Regions from separate parts of the Streptomyces sp. NPDC046925 genome, predicted to be linked through region 1. Evidence: riboswitches for the same ligand, from Rfam matches in the RefSeq annotation. Region 1 holds a riboswitch; each other region holds the start of a gene.
What was found. A riboswitch is a leader RNA that binds a small molecule or an ion and turns the genes downstream of it on or off. The one in region 1 is predicted to bind thiamine pyrophosphate.
Positions count from the first base shown of each region.

Region 2: another riboswitch for thiamine pyrophosphate. It lies ahead of ABZ906_RS36060 (thiamine ABC transporter substrate-binding protein); the one in region 1 lies ahead of thiC (phosphomethylpyrimidine synthase ThiC).
Region 3: another riboswitch for thiamine pyrophosphate. It lies ahead of thiM (hydroxyethylthiazole kinase); the one in region 1 lies ahead of thiC (phosphomethylpyrimidine synthase ThiC).

Region 1 is NZ_JBEYWZ010000005.1:456,088-461,158, reverse strand. Features, by position in the region: gene ABZ906_RS23585 (metallophosphoesterase) at 1-388, shown strand, start outside; gene ABZ906_RS23580 (hypothetical protein) at 571-1,446, shown strand; gene thiC (phosphomethylpyrimidine synthase ThiC) at 1,548-3,329, opposite strand; TPP riboswitch at 3,322-3,477, opposite strand; gene ABZ906_RS23570 (YibE/F family protein) at 3,549-5,018, shown strand.
Region 2 is NZ_JBEYWZ010000012.1:180,398-185,468, reverse strand. Features, by position in the region: gene ABZ906_RS36070 (ABC transporter ATP-binding protein) at 1-36, opposite strand, end outside; gene ABZ906_RS36065 (iron ABC transporter permease) at 36-1,721, opposite strand; gene ABZ906_RS36060 (thiamine ABC transporter substrate-binding protein) at 1,697-2,782, opposite strand; TPP riboswitch at 2,885-3,001, opposite strand; gene rlmN (23S rRNA (adenine(2503)-C(2))-methyltransferase RlmN) at 3,041-4,147, opposite strand; gene ABZ906_RS36050 (hypothetical protein) at 4,294-4,692, shown strand; gene ABZ906_RS36045 (DUF6233 domain-containing protein) at 4,762-5,071, shown strand, end outside.
Region 3 is NZ_JBEYWZ010000004.1:591,060-596,130, forward strand. Features, by position in the region: gene thiD (bifunctional hydroxymethylpyrimidine kinase/phosphomethylpyrimidine kinase) at 1-265, opposite strand, end outside; gene thiE (thiamine phosphate synthase) at 262-900, opposite strand; gene thiM (hydroxyethylthiazole kinase) at 1,139-1,972, opposite strand; TPP riboswitch at 1,966-2,091, opposite strand; gene ABZ906_RS21195 (ArsI/CadI family heavy metal resistance metalloenzyme) at 2,444-2,917, opposite strand; gene ABZ906_RS21200 (metalloregulator ArsR/SmtB family transcription factor) at 2,997-3,404, shown strand; gene arsB (ACR3 family arsenite efflux transporter) at 3,401-4,498, shown strand; gene ABZ906_RS21210 (arsenate reductase ArsC) at 4,491-4,913, shown strand; partial or broken gene ABZ906_RS21215 (N-acetyltransferase family protein) at 4,987-5,071, shown strand, end outside.

The DNA.
Region 1 (5,071 bases):
GATGCACTCCGACACGACCGCCTATCTGGATTACGGCGACTCGATCGAGGCCGTGAACGACACGGTCCGCGAGACCCTCACCCGCAACGACGCCGACGAGTGCTGGGACCTCTTCAGGAAGTTCACCAAGCGCTTCGCCTTCCGCGACGAGTCGGGCCCCGGTGCCGTACGCGAACTCCTCGACATGTACGGCGGCCACCGCATCGTGCATGGCCACAGCCCCATCCCGTATCTGCTCGGCGATGTCGGCTCGGAGGATGACTCCGACGGCGGCGGTCCCGTAATCGAGGGCCCGCACATCTACGCAGGCGGACTGGCCATCGCCATGGACGGCGGCGTGACCATGGCCGGAAAACTGCTGGTCTGCCAACTGCCCCTGGATAACTGAGCGTTCGCTGGGCAGGCGCTCCTCTACACGATCACGCGGGCCAGGGGGCCCAATTCTGGAAACCCCCTGTCACCGCGTGCCGTCACGGCTCTACCATCGGCTTATCCGTAGCAGGCTCCCCTCCGTTTCTGCCCGACGGCTCGCAGCCATGCGAGCTCCCAAGCCCTACGGAGCATCGGGGGATGCACATGAACAGCGCTCCACAACTGCTCAATGAGGACCGCCCCGAGTACGAGCGGATCCTCGATGAGGCGCTGCGCACCGCACCGAACCGTCCTGATCTAGCCGCACTGGGCGAGCGGCTCAATCCGGAGCAGCTGCGCACCATGGCGCTGAACGCCACTGCGCTGATCACTGCCGCCGCAACGACCGAGTACACGCACTACGTGAAGGTCCGCGAAGAACTGCGCGAAGGCGGATCTGCCGCATCACCGATCCGTGAGCGGAGCACCGAGGGCACGGCGGAAGCCGGTTCCGGCGGGCTCGGCATCGCCACGACGATGGGGGAGGTCACCGTTCAGGCTTCGGGGGCCGGAGCCGTCGCCGTCGTCGCGGTGCTCGCGCCCCTTCTCGCCGGGGCGGCCGCCGCGATCTTCCTGCTCGTCGGCTACATCCTGAAGATGCTCACCCCCGAGCCCGCCTTCGCGGACACCCTGCTCACCGCGGGATGGCTGTTCGGCGCGCTCACCGCGGGCGGCATCCTGGTCGCCGCGGTCGGTCTGCTCCTGACCGCGCTGCGCAATGGCTCCACCTCGCTCCAGGCCGGTTCGTACGGCGATCAGAACGAGGAGGTGGTCCGCGCCAGGGAAGCCTGGGGCAAGGCACTCCTGGAGCGCGGCGTCCTGCCGTTCCTGCGGGAGGCGCTCGCGGATCCGGGAGCGGCTCACGCGGCCCGCACACCGGCCGGGGATCCGCACAGCCGGATGCCTCACCTCGGCTATCACAGGCCGGGGTTCAGCAGCCCGGGCGGCGGGCAGACGACGGGAGCGCGCCCGAGCTACTCGAGCCCGGACTTCTCGAGCCCGGACTTCGGCGGTCCCGAACACAAGCCGGAGTAGTACCGAAGTGGTACGCGACGCGGCTTCGGGCGGGCGGCGATGACCGTCCGCCCGAAGCGCCGTGCCGTAACGCATTGCCATAACGCGGTGCCGTACGCCGCTCAGTCGGCGATCGGCAGGTACACGCGGTTTCCGGCTGCCGCGAACTCCTTGGACTTCTGGTCCATGCCCGCCGCGATCTCCTCCTGCGTGCCGCCGTGCTCACGCCGGATGTCGTGCGAGATCTTCATGCTGCAGAACTTCGGCCCGCACATCGAGCAGAAGTGCGCCGTCTTCGCGGGCTCCGCCGGCAGCGTCTCGTCATGGAACTCCCGTGCCGTGACCGGGTCGAGGGCCAGGTTGAACTGGTCCTCCCAGCGGAATTCGAAGCGCGCGTCCGAGAGCGCGTCGTCCCAGTCCTGCGCGCCCGGATGCCCCTTGGCGAGATCCGCCGCGTGGGCAGCGATCTTGTACGTGATGACGCCGGTCTTCACGTCGTCGCGGTTGGGCAGGCCCAGGTGCTCCTTGGGCGTGACGTAGCAGAGCATGGCCGTGCCCCACCAGCCGATCATCGCGGCGCCGATGCCGGAGGTGATGTGGTCGTACGCGGGCGCGATGTCGGTGGTCAGCGGGCCGAGCGTGTAGAACGGCGCCTCCTCGCAGATCTCCTGCTGAAGGTCGATGTTCTCCTTGATCTTGTGCATCGGGACGTGGCCCGGGCCCTCGATCATCGTCTGTACATTGTGACGCTTGGCGATCGTGTTGAGTTCCCCGAGAGTGCGCAACTCGGCGAACTGCGCCTCGTCGTTGGCGTCCGCGATCGAACCGGGGCGCAGGCCGTCGCCGAGCGAGTACGTCACGTCGTACGACGCGAGGATCTCGCAGAGCTCCTCGAAGTTCTCGTAGAGGAAGCTCTCCTTGTGGTGCGCGAGGCACCATGCGGCCATGATCGAGCCGCCGCGCGAGACGATGCCCGTCTTGCGGTTGGCGGTGAGCGGGACGTACGGAAGGCGCACGCCCGCGTGCACCGTCATGTAGTCCACGCCCTGCTCGGCCTGCTCGATGACCGTGTCCTTGTAGATCTCCCAGGTCAGCGCCTCGGCCTGGCCGTCGACCTTCTCCAGGGCCTGGTAGAGCGGCACGGTGCCGATGGGGACGGGGGAGTTGCGCAGGACCCACTCGCGGGTGGTGTGGATGTTGCGCCCGGTGGAGAGGTCCATGACCGTGTCGGCGCCCCACTTGGTCGCCCAGGTCATCTTGTCCACCTCCTCCTCGATGGAGGAGGTCACCGCGGAGTTCCCGATGTTGGCGTTCACCTTCACCAGGAACTTCTTGCCGATGATCATCGGCTCGATCTCCGGGTGGTTGACGTTGGCGGGGATGACCGCGCGGCCCGCGGCGACCTCCGCGCGCACGACCTCGGGATCGAGGTTCTCGCGGATCCCGATGAACTCCATCTCGGGTGTGATCTCGCCGCGGCGGGCGTACGCGAGCTGCGTCACCGCCTGGCCTCCGCGGCCCCTGCGCGGCTGGCGCGGGCGGCCGGGGAAGACCGCGTCGAGGTTCTTCAGGCCGCCGCGCGGCGAGGTGTGCTTGATGCCGTCGTCCTCGGGGCGGGGCGGACGGCCCGTGTACTCCTCGGTGTCGCCGCGGGCGATGATCCAGTTTTCGCGGAGGGGTGCCAGGCCCCTGCGGACGTCGGTGTCGATGGACTCGTCGGTGTACGGACCCGAAGTGTCGTACAGGGTCACGGCCTTGCCGTTGGTGAGGTGCACCTGCCGGACCGGCACCCGCAGATCGGGGCGCGAGCCCTCGACATACGCCTTGTGCCATCCGATGGACTTCCCGACCTCGATGCTCTGGTTCTGCGTCGAGGCAGGCGTGCGTGCGTCCGATGTGGTCATGAGACCTACTCCCTACGCCGGCATTACCCGGTAACAGGTTCGGCGGTCGACGCAGCGGATTCCGTACGGATCGTGCACTTTTCGTGCCGCTTCGTACGGAGTTCAGCGCCCTCTCAGCCCGGTGCTCCGAGCTCCCGCGTTTGCAAAGGTGGCTCCACGCTAGCGTCATATCGGGCGCGCTGAACAGAGGGCCCTCTCCGTTCTTGCGATGATCGGGCAGTGACCACCACAGAGCCGCCGTCCCAGCCGCCCGTCCCGAACACGCCTCCGGACCCGCATGGGCACTCCCACAGCCACGGTCCGGCGGCGCCCGTCTCCAAGCATCTGCGCAAGGTCATCGCGGCCGTGCTGATTCCTTTCGCCACGGCGGTCGTCGTGGGGCTCGCGGTGTTCTGGCCGGGTGGCGCACCGGACCATGAGCGCACCGGAGTCGGCTTCGACCGCCAGACCCAGTCGGCCGACGTGACGAAGGTGCAGGAGCTCCCCTGCAAGGACGTCAACGCCTCCCAGACGCCGCCCAACGGCGACACCTCCACCGCGGAGGGGCAGTCCGCGGAATCCCGCTCGAAGGGCGTCTGCAAGAAGGCGACGATCGAGGTGACGAGCGGCAAGGACACGGGCCGCACGTTCACCGAGATCGTCCAGCCCGACTCACCGCGGCAGTTGCGCCAGGGACAGGAGGTGGTGGTCGCCTACGAACCCACGGCTCCCGAGGAACTGCAGTACTCGGTCACCGACGTGAACCGGAAGTTCCCCATGGCGCTGCTCGCCGGGATCTTCGCGCTCGCCGTCGTCGTGGTGGGACGGATGCGCGGCGTCATGGCCCTGGTCGCCCTGGCTTTGAGCTTCCTGGTCCTCACGTTCTTCATCCTGCCCGCGATCCTCCAGGGCTCGAACCCGCTGGTCGTGGCGGTGATCGGGGCCAGCGCCATCATGCTGATCGCGCTCTATCTGTGCCACGGCCTCACGGCCCGTACGTCGGTCGCCGTACTCGGCACCCTGATCTCCCTGCTCCTCATCGGGCTGCTCGGCTCGCTCTTCATCGGCTGGGCGTCCCTGAGCGGCAACACGGACGACAACACCGGCCTGATCCACGGCCTGTACCCGTCCATCGACATGAGCGGTCTGCTGCTCGCGGGGGTCATCATCGGCTCGCTCGGCGTGCTCGACGACGTGACGGTGACCCAGACGTCCGCCGTCTGGGAACTGCACCAGGCCAACCCCACGATGGGCTGGCGCCGGCTGTACGGCGCGGCCATCCGCATCGGCCGCGATCACATCGCCTCGGTCGTCAACACCCTCGTCCTGGCCTACGCGGGCGCGGCGCTGCCCCTCCTGCTGCTCTTCTCGATCGCGCAGAGCAGCGTGGGCACGGTGGCCAACAGCGAGCTGGTGGCCGAGGAGATCGTGCGCACGCTGGTCGGTTCGATCGGCCTGGTCGCTTCGGTGCCGGTCACGACCGCGCTCGCGGCCCTGGTGGTCTCCGCGGACCGGACGGGAAGCGGCGCGGGTCGGTCGGAAGGCGGCGCGATCCGGGCAGGAAGCGGTGCGGGTCGACCGGGAAGCGGTGCGGGTCGACCGGGAAGCGGTGCGGGTCGGCCGGGAAGCGGCGCGGGCCGGACGGGAAACGGCGCCGCCCCTGCTCCCAAGCAGACCCGTGGCGGAAAGGGCCGGCGTCGCAAGGCCTGAGCCCCCGATGCCACAAAATGCCCCAATCTGCCGTACGGCTTCACCCGGCTCCC
Region 2 (5,071 bases), on a different contig from region 1:
CAGCGTCAGCAGCCCCGCACCCGTGTCCGCGCCCATCAGAACTCCCCGGTCGTGCGGTCGGTACGGAGCCGTTCGAGCAGCAGCAGGGACACCGCGCACACCACCATCAAGATCGTCGAAAGGGCCATCGCCTGGCCGTAGTTGAGCTCGCCCGCCCGCCCGAGGAGCCGTGCCACGGCGACGGGAAGCGTCGGGTTGTCCGGCCGCGCGATGAACACGGTCGCGCCGAACTCACCGAGCGACACGGCGAAGGCGAACCCGGCGGCGATGAGCAGCGCCCGCCGCACCATCGGCAGGTCGACCTCCCGCCACGCCCGCAGCGGCGACGCCCCGAGCACGGCCGCCGCCTCGCGCAGGCGTCCGTCCACCGCGCGCAGGACGGGCAGCATGGTGCGTACGACGAAGGGCACGCCCACCAAGGCCTGCGCGAGCGGCACCAGAATCCAGGTGGAGCGCAGGTCGAGCGGCGGCTTGTCCAGCGTGATCAGGAAGCCGAAGCCGACCGTCACCGCGGAGACGCCGAGCGGCAGCATCAGGAGCGCGTCGAAACCGCGCACCAGGCGACCGGCCTTCCGGGTGAGCGCCGCCGCCGCGAGCCCGCCGATCACCAGGGCGATGGCGGTGGCGGCGAGCGCGTACTGGAGCGAGTTCCAGACCGCTTCGATCGGCGGGACGAGGAAGGCTCCGCCCTCCGCCGACGTCAGCTCCCTGTAGTAGGTGAAGCCGTACCCGCCCGGGCCGCTCAGCGATCGCTCGATCAGCACTCCGAGCGGCAGCAGTATCAGTACGGCGATCGTGGCCATGACCCCGCCGAGGAGCGTCCACTGCCCCGCGCCCCTCGGTCGCCGCGCGACCGTGGCGGCGTCGACGAGCTTCAGCGCGGTCTCCCGTCTGCGCACGGTCCACGCGTGCACGGCGAGGATCAGGCCGACCGCCGCGAACTGCACGATCGTCAGGACGGCGGCCGTCGACAGGTCGAGGAGCTGGGCGGTCTGCCGGTAGATCTCGACTTCGAGGGTCGAGTACGCGGGTCCGCCGAGGATCTGTACGACGCCGAAGGAGGTGAACGTGAACAGGAAGACCATGAGGGACGCCGCGGCGACGGCGGGGCCGAGCGCGGGCAGCGTCACCGTCCGCCAGGCCGTCCACCGCGAGGCGCCGAGCATCCGGGCGGCCTCCTCCTGGCGCGGGTCGAGCTGAGCCCAGAGCCCGCCGACCGTCCGTACGACGACGGCGTAGTTGAAGAAGACGTGCGCGAGCAGGATCGCCCACACCGTGGTGTCGAGCCGCACGCCCCACATCTCGTCGAGCAGCCCGCCACGGCCGAGCAGCGCGAGGAACGCGGTGCCGACGACGACCGTCGGCAGCACGAACGGCACCGTGACGACCGCCCGCAGCACCTGCTTGCCCCTGAACTCGAAGCGCGCGAAGACGTACGCGCCGGGGAGCGCGATGAGCAGCGTGAGCGCGGTCGACGCGAGCGCCTGCCAGGTGGTGAACCACAGCACGTGCCGGACGTCGGACTGCGCCACGACGTCCGCGATCCGCCCGAACTGCCACTGGCCGCCCACCTTCAGGCCGCGCGCGACGATCGCGGCGACCGGGTAGGCGAAGAAGAGCGCGAAGAACGCGACGGGCACGGCCATGAGACCGAGCCGCGCCGCGCTCCCGCGCGAGAGCCCCTTACGGGGTCTGCTTACTTCAGTACGAGCGAGGTCCACGACTTGACCCACTGCTCGCGATTGTCGGCGATCTTCTTCGGAGCCATGGTCTGCGGATCGTCGACCTTCACCCCGTGCTCGGTGAACAGCTCGGGCAGCTCGGTGTTCTTCCGTACCGGGTTCACGAACATGTTCAGCGGCATGTCCTGCTGGAACTCGGCGCCGATCAGGAAGTCGAGCAGCGCCTTGCCGCCCTTCTCGTTCTTGGCGTTGCTGAGCAGACCCGCGTACTCGACCTGCCGGAAGCAGGTGCCGGTCGCGACGCCGGTCGGCGCCTCCTTGGGCTGCGGCTTGGCGTAGAGCACCTCGACGGGCGGGGACGAGGCGTAGGAGACGACGAGCGGGCGGTCGCCCTTGGCCTTCTTGCCACCGGCGGATCCGGAGAACTCTTCGTTGTAGGCCTGCTCCCAGCCGTCGACGACCTTGACGCCGTTGGCCTTGAGCTTCTTCCAGTAGCCCTGCCAGCCGTCGTCGCCGTACTGGGCGGCGGTGCCGAGGAGGAAGCCGAGGCCGGGCGAGGAGGTCGCGGCGTTCTCGGTCACGAGCAGGTTCTTGTAGGCGGGCTTGGCCAGGTCGGCGAAGGTCTTCGGCGGCGCGAGCTTCTTGTCGGCGAAGTACTTCTTGTCGTAGTTGACGCAAATGTCGCCGCTGTCGACGGGCGTGACGCGATGCTTGCCCTGATCGACGCGGAACTGCGAAAGGATCTGGTCCGAGCCCTTGGCCTCGTACGACTGGAAGAGGCCGTTGTCGAGCGCGCGCGAGAGCAGGGTGTTGTCGACGCCGAAGAAGACGTCGCCCTGGGGGTTGTCCTTCGACAGGATCGCCTTGTTCACGGCGGCTCCGGCGTCGCCGTCCTTGAGGACGTTGACCTTGTACCCGGAGCTCTTCTCGAACGCCTTCAGTACGTCCTTGGAGACGTTGAAGGAGTCATGGCTGACGAGCGTGACGCTCTTGGAGTCCGTCTCGCCGCCACTGCCCGACGAGCCGCCGCAGGCGGTGAGCGCGACGGCTCCGAGGCCGACCGCGACCGCGATGGCAGTGCTCTTCTTGATGCTGCTCACTGAGTTCAACTGAGTTCAATCCTCCTGGAGTGACCAGGAAGAGACGCGGCCCTGCCCGCGGACCAGGCCGGATCGGACCGGTTCGCGGGCAGGGCGCAACAGCTTGAGTGGTGTCCGAACTTCCTACCCGGAATGACCCGGGCAAGGTTCAGAGGGTCTGCGGCCAACCTGTCCTTGGTGCCGCACTCTCAGCGCTGTGGCGCTCCCCTGTCGGAATATGAAGATGTGTTCCGGCTGTGCAGTTGTGTTCAAGCCAGACTAACGCTCCGACGCGGCAAGCTGACCGCATGCCCCGTCGATCTCCTGACCTCGGGTGTCACGAACCGTGACGGGCACCCCGTGAGCGGCGATGGCGTCCACGAAGGCCTTTTCGTCCTCCGGCCGCGATGCCGTCCACTTCGAGCCCGGCGTCGGGTTCAGCGGGATCAGGTTCACGTGCACGGGCTTGTTCCTGAGCAGCCGCCCGAGCCGGTCACCGCGCCAGGCGTGGTCGTTGATGTCCCGGATCAGCGCGTACTCGATGGAGAGGCGGCGCCCGGACTTGGCCGCGTACGCCCAGCCCGCGTCGAGGACCTCACGCACGTTCCACCGCGTGTTGACGGGTACGAGGGTGTCGCGGAGCTCGTCGTCCGGCGCGTGCAGCGAGATGGCGAGCCGGCACTTGAAGCCCTCGTCGGCGAACCGGTGGATGGCGGGCACGAGCCCGACGGTCGAGACGGTGATGCCGCGCTGGGAGAGCCCCACGCCGTCCGGCTCGGGGTCGGTCAGCCTGCGGATGGCTCCGGTGACCCGGTTGTAGTTGGCGAGCGGCTCGCCCATCCCCATGAAGACGATGTTGGAGAGCCGGGCGGGCCCACCGGGAATCTCCCCGTCCCGGAGCGCGCGCATCCCATCAACAATCTGGTGCACGATCTCGGCGGTCGACAGATTCCGGTCGAGACCGGCCTGCCCCGTCGCACAGAACGGGCAGTTCATCCCGCACCCGGCCTGCGACGAGATGCACATCGTCACGCGGTCGGGATAGCGCATGAGCACGGACTCGACGAGCGTCCCGTCGAACAACCGCCACAGCGTCTTGCGCGTGGTGTCGTCGTCACAGCTGATGTGCCGCACCACGGACATCAGCTCGGGAAGCAGCGCCTCCTGCAGCTTCCCGCGCGACCCGGCGGGGATGTCGGTCCACTGCTCCGGGTCGTGCGCGTACCGCGCGAAGTAGTGCTGCGAGAGCTGCTTGGCGCGAAACGGTTTCTCGCCGACGGCGGCGACGGCTTCCTTGCGCTCGGCGGGCGTGAGGTCGGCGAGATGCCGCGGCGGCTTCTTGGCTCCACGGGGCGCGACAAAGGTAAGTTCTCCGGGTACAGGCATGGTCCATCCAGTGTCGCAGACATCCGGACCCTGACCGGGTCACCGCCTGCGGGTGAGGTCGTCGTGCGTTCTCGACGCCCGGCCCAGCGATCGCCCCCCTTGGAATTTCTATCGAAATAGATGACATGCCCGCTTAAGATCTGCGGATGCTCCTGAAGTGGACGGGTCTCGTCGCGCTGACTGCCTTCGTCGCCGCCGTGGTCAGCCTGGCCTGGGGGATAGCCGGGCTGATGGATGGCCCGCCCTGCCCGAACAGCCGCGGGTGCCCGGCCGTTCCGGACGCCGGCAGGCGCATGGCCGCAACGTTCATCGGCGGCTTCGCGCTCGCCCCCGGTTTTATGTACGCGGTTCGCAAGGAGGACTGGCACCCCCTTGTGGGACTACCGATCGGGGGCGTCATCGGTGCGGCCGTGATGCTGTCGACGGGGCAGACGCTCAGTTTCTGGCTGGTGGCTGCGCTGCTGATCGCGGCCACCAGCGGCACCGCGATCGGGCTGCGGATCGCGATCCGGTCCCTCACCGTGCAGCCGGCGCCTGTCGATTGACCGCGGGGCACGCAGCCACCCCCTCACCTTCTTCGAAGCCTCGCAGGCCAGCCCCTTAGACTCGAACATGTGAGCGACCTCCCGCCTGACCTGCCGCGTCTTCGCACCCTGCGGACCTGGCATGCCATGTGGGTTCAGCGGCTGGACGAGGCGATCGGGGTCGCCGAGCGGCGGGAGGCCGAGCGGGTTCGTGGTGAGCGGGCCCGGCCGCCCGTCCCCGAGTGGCTGGTCGAGCAGGGGCTCGACGGGCGCGCCCCGGTGTACGTGCACGTCGGCGGCTGCCACATGGCGGGCAAGCGGTCCCGCGGCGTCAGCAGGGACCAGGCGCGCCAAGCGCTGTACGAGCAGATCGACGCGTGCCCGCACTGCCGTCCCGACA
Region 3 (5,071 bases), on a different contig from region 1:
CGGCGATCGCGGCGTCGGCCAGCATGCCGATCTTGACGGCGTCCACCCGGACATCGGCGAACAGCGTGTCGAGCTGCTCGGTGACGAACGCCGGAGGCACGGCATGGATTCCGGTGACGCCCCGGGTGTTCTGCGCGGTCAGGGCGGTCAGAACTGCTGTTCCGTAGGCCCCGTTGGCGGAGAACGCCTTCAGGTCGGCCTGGATGCCGGCGCCGCCGGAGGGGTCGCTGGCGGCGATGGTGAGGGCGATGGGCGGGCTGGTCACGCGGGGATCTCCTGTCGTGGGATGCGGACGAGGGAACGGGCTGCGGCCTCGGGGTCGGGCTGTCCGCAGACCGCGCTGACGACAGCGATCCCGGCCGCACCGCTTGCCCGGACCGCGGCGGCCCGGGACACGCCGATCCCGCCGATGGCCACGCACGGCAGCGCGCTGGCCCGGACGATCTCGGCCAGGCCGCCCAGACCGAGCGGGGCGTCCGCGTCCGGCTTGGTGGACTGCTCGAACACCGGACCGACACCGAGGTGGTCGACGGCATCCGGTACGTGCGCCAGCTGTTCGGGACGGCTGACGGACAGGCCGATGTAGGCACGGGGTCCGAGCCGGCGCCGGGCGCTCATGGGGGAGAGGTCCCGCTGCCCCAGGTGGACGCCGTCCGCGCCCAACCGGACCGCCACATCCAGACGATCATTGACGATCAAGGGGACACCGGTGCCCGCGAGTTCGGCCTGGATCGTCCGCCCGAGCGCGCACAGCGTGCGGGCGTCCGCGTCCGGATCGCGCAACTGGACAGCGGTCACACCGCCCTTGACGGCGGCGGCCACGGTGGCCGCGACACCGCGCTCGCCGCAGAGCCGGGTGTCGGTGACGAGATACAGGGACAGGTCAAGCGGTGGTCGCATGGGTTGCTCCTTGGGGTTACCCGGCCGGGGAAGGGCGCGGGAAACGCATCGGGAGGTGCAGGGAAAGGCAGGGCCCTGACGCGCAGGAACCGTGAGCTGTCCGCAGGGATACGGGTGTGTGTCCGCAGGAACTATCAGACGGCGGGTGGGGGGGGCGGACCCCAGGACGGGCGGAGGCTGTTCAGCAGGTGGCGTCCGGGCCGGCCGCTCACCGTAGAACCGCTCAACACCCCTGCGCTCAGCGCAGGTTGAGATCCCGGGCGAGCCGGTCCGGGCTGAGCTCGTACAGCGCATCGATCAGCGCGACCGCGAACGTGCCGGGTCCCGCCGAGCCAGTGGCGGCGATCTCCGCGGCCACGGCGAGCAGACCCGACGCGGCAGTGGCGGCCAGCAGCGCGTCGCCGGTGACGGCCGTGCAGGCAGCCACCAGGGCGCCCAGTGAGCAGCCGGTTCCTGTCACCCGTTGCAGCAGCGGGTGCCCGTTGGCCACACGCACCACGCGCGTCCCGTCGGTCAGGACGTCCTCCGGGCCGCTCACGGCGACCGCGCAGCCGTAGCGCCGGCCCAGCGCGATGGCCGCGTCCAGCGCCGCCTCGGGGGCATCCGTACTGTCCACGCCGCGCCCGCCCGTGCCGCCGCTGTCCAGCGCCAGGATCTCGGAAGCATTGCCGCGAATGACCGCCGGAGGTGCGCTCTCCAGGAGTTCGCGCGCGAGGTCGGTGCGGCAGGGCAGCGGACCGACCGCCACCGGGTCGAGCACCCACGGGCGTCCGGCCCCGGCCGCTTCCTTGACCGCGACGCGCATCGCCTCGGCCGTCACGGACGTGACCGTACCCAGGTTGACCAGGACGCCCCCGGCCACCCGGGCCAGTGCTCCGGCCTCCTGCGCGCTGTGCACCATCGCGGGGGCGGCCCCCGCCGCGAGCAGCACGTTCGCGGTGAACTGCGACACCACGACGTTGGTCAGGCAGTGCACAAGGGGCGCGGAGCTCCGCACAGACGCGATCACGTCCGCCACGGCAGCACGGGAAACAGCAGGGCCGTTATGGGCAGGTATGGAGGCAGCGTCCATCGTCAGCACCCTTCCTACGCCGGCATTACCCGGTCCAGGTTCATGCGGTCGGCGGCAAGGGGAGCAAGTCCCGTCCGCCCTCTCAGCCCGGCTACTCCCGAGCTCCCGCGGTGGTCACCACGCAATGTACATCCCTGGGGGACGGGAGTGCGCACTTGGGGCGCACTCGGGTCCTCACGTCCCGACGCGCCCGGGCCCGGACTCCGCGTTCAGGCGCGCGATCTCCGCCGGGCGCCCAGCCCTCCGCGGCTGCGACAGTGCGCGCCGCCTTTCCACGCGCTGCCGTGTGCGCAGACGGTCACTGGCCACATGCGTAGTGCATGATCGTGAACGCGTGGCGCGTGCGAGCCGCGAGGGGCGAGTTCGAGGTCCTGCCGGACGAAGTCCGTTTCGACGCAGGGCTGTTGACGGATGGTCGGGGTGAATGGCTGCGCGGTGCCCCGCGAGACACCGCAGAGTCGGTGCGCTGGGCTAGCCGCCGCAGGCGCAGTTGGTCGCGGCCGGAACTTGCCCGGAGAGCTCGCTGGCGCAGCATGTGTCACCGCTCGCGCCGGCCCGGGCGCTCTTGCCGAGGGTGTCGGCGTCGGCCTTGACCACGTAGACCTCCCAGGGCTCCTGGCCGGGGCCGTGGACCCAGACCTTGTCCTGGAGGGCGTAGCAGCAGGAGGTGTCGTTCTCCTCGAAGGTCGCCAGTCCCGCGTCCTTGAGGCGGTCGGTGGCCGCGGTGACCTGGGCGGTGGACTCGACCTCGACGCCGAGGTGGTCAAGGCGGGTGTCCTGCCCCGGCTCGCCCTCGATGAGGACGAGCTTGAGCGGGGGCTCGGTGAGGGCGAAGTTGGCGTATCCCTCACGCCGCTTGGCCGGTTCGGTGCCGAACAGCTTCGCGTAGAAGGTGATCGACGCTTCGAGGTCGCTGACGCGCAGGGCGAGCTGAGCACGGGACATGGCGGCACTCCCATTCGCTTGTATCGATGTCTGTCGATGCAACATTGCGCCCTGGATCGAAGGGTGTCAACATAGAAGAATGTCGAATCAAGAGCTTGTGGTGTTGGGGCAGACCAGTGGGGCCGACGCGTGCTGCCCGGGGCTGCTGACCACCCCGCTGGACGAGGAACAGGCGGCCGACCTGGCGAAAGTCTTCAAGGCGCTCGGCGATCCGGTGCGCCTGCGGCTGCTGTCGATGATCGCTTCGCAGGCGGGCGGAGAGGTCTGCGTGTGCGACCTGACCCCGGCCTTCGACCTGTCGCAGCCGACCATCTCGCATCACCTCAAGCTGCTGCGGCAGGCCGGTCTGATCGACTGCGAGCGGCGCGGCACATGGGTCTACTACTGGCTGCTGCCGGAGATGACCGACCGCCTCGCGGGCATCCTGACCCGCCCCGCCGGCACGCCGCTGCCCGACCGCGGCGAGACGGCCGGTACTGCCTCGTGAGCGCTGCCGCACCTGAACAGGGCGTGGCAGGGCGGCTGTCGTTCCTGGACCGCTATCTGGCCGTGTGGATCCTCGCCGCGATGGCCGCCGGCCTCGGCCTGGGCCGCCTGGTCCCGGGGCTGGGAGACGCGCTGGCCGCCGTGACGGTAAGCGGGGTGTCCCTGCCGATCGCGCTGGGCCTGCTCGTGATGATGTATCCGGTGCTCGCCAAGGTCCGTTACGACCGGCTCGACACCGTGACCCGGGACCGGCGTCTGCTGCTGCCTTCGCTGCTGCTGAACTGGATCATCGGCCCGGCCCTGATGTTCGCCCTGGCCTGGCTGTTCCTGCCGGACCTGCCCGAGTACCGCACCGGCCTGATCATCGTCGGCCTGGCCCGCTGCATCGCCATGGTCATCATCTGGAACGACCTCGCCTGCGGACACCGGGAAGCGGCTGCCGTCCTCGTCGCGCTCAACTCGGTGTTCCAGGTGATCGCGTTCTCCGCGCTCGGCTGGTTCTACCTCCAGGTGCTGCCCGGCTGGCTCGGCCTGGAACAGACCGGACTCGACGTACCCGTCTGGGAGATCGCCCGCAGCGTCCTGATCTTCCTCGGCATCCCGCTCGCGGCCGGATACCTGACCCGCCGCATCGGCGAGAAGACCAGGGGCCGCGCCTGGTACGAGGCGAAACTGCTCCCGCGCATCGGCCCGTTCGCCCTGTACGGGCTGCTGTTCACCATCGTCATCCTCTTCGCCCTCCAGGGCGACGCCATCACCAGTCAGCCGCTGGACGTGGTCCGCATCGCGCTGCCGCTGCTGGTCTACTTCGCTCTCATGTGGGCCGGATCCATGGCGCTGGGCAAGGCCGTCGGCCTCGACTACCCGCGTACCACCACGCTCGCCTTCACCGCCGCGGGTAACAACTTCGAGCTGGCCATCGCCGTGGCCATCGCCACCTTCGGCGCCTCCTCGGGGCAGGCCCTGGCCGGCGTCGTCGGCCCGCTCATCGAAGTGCCCGTCCTGATCGGCCTGGTCTACGTGGCCTTGTACGCGCGCCGCTACTTCACCGCCCCAACCGCCGCCGCACCGCAGGAAGAGCCCACCCATGCCTGACACCCCTCAGCAACCGTCGGTGCTGTTCGTCTGCGTCCACAACGCCGGGCGCTCACAGATGGCGGCCGCCTTCCTCACCCACCTCGCCGGGAATCGCGTCCGGGTCCGGTCCGCCGGATCCGCCCCGGCCGACACGGTCAACCCGGCCGTGGTCGAGGCCCTCGGCGAGGTCGGCATCGACATCTCCGCCCAGGTGCCCAAGGTCCTCACCGTGGAAGCCGTCCAGGCCTCCGACGTCGTGATCACCATGGGCTGCGGCGACACCTGCCCCGTCTTCCCGGGCAAGCGCTACCTCGACTGGCAACTGCCCGACCCGGCAGGCCAAGGCGTCGACGCCGTCCGCCCCATCCGCGACGAGATCGAACAACGCATCCGCGCCCTGATCGACGACATCGCACCGACGGCCCGCGCATGACCGGCATAGACCGTTAGGACGTCGTCGGCATGATCGGGCCGCAGCGGTTCGATGCGAACGTCCCGGGTGCGACGGCGCCGTGCTCGGCTGGACCGCCGCATCCGCGGTCTCCGACCGGTGTACGTATGCCGGGGTGGTCGAGCACTCCGTGTACGTCC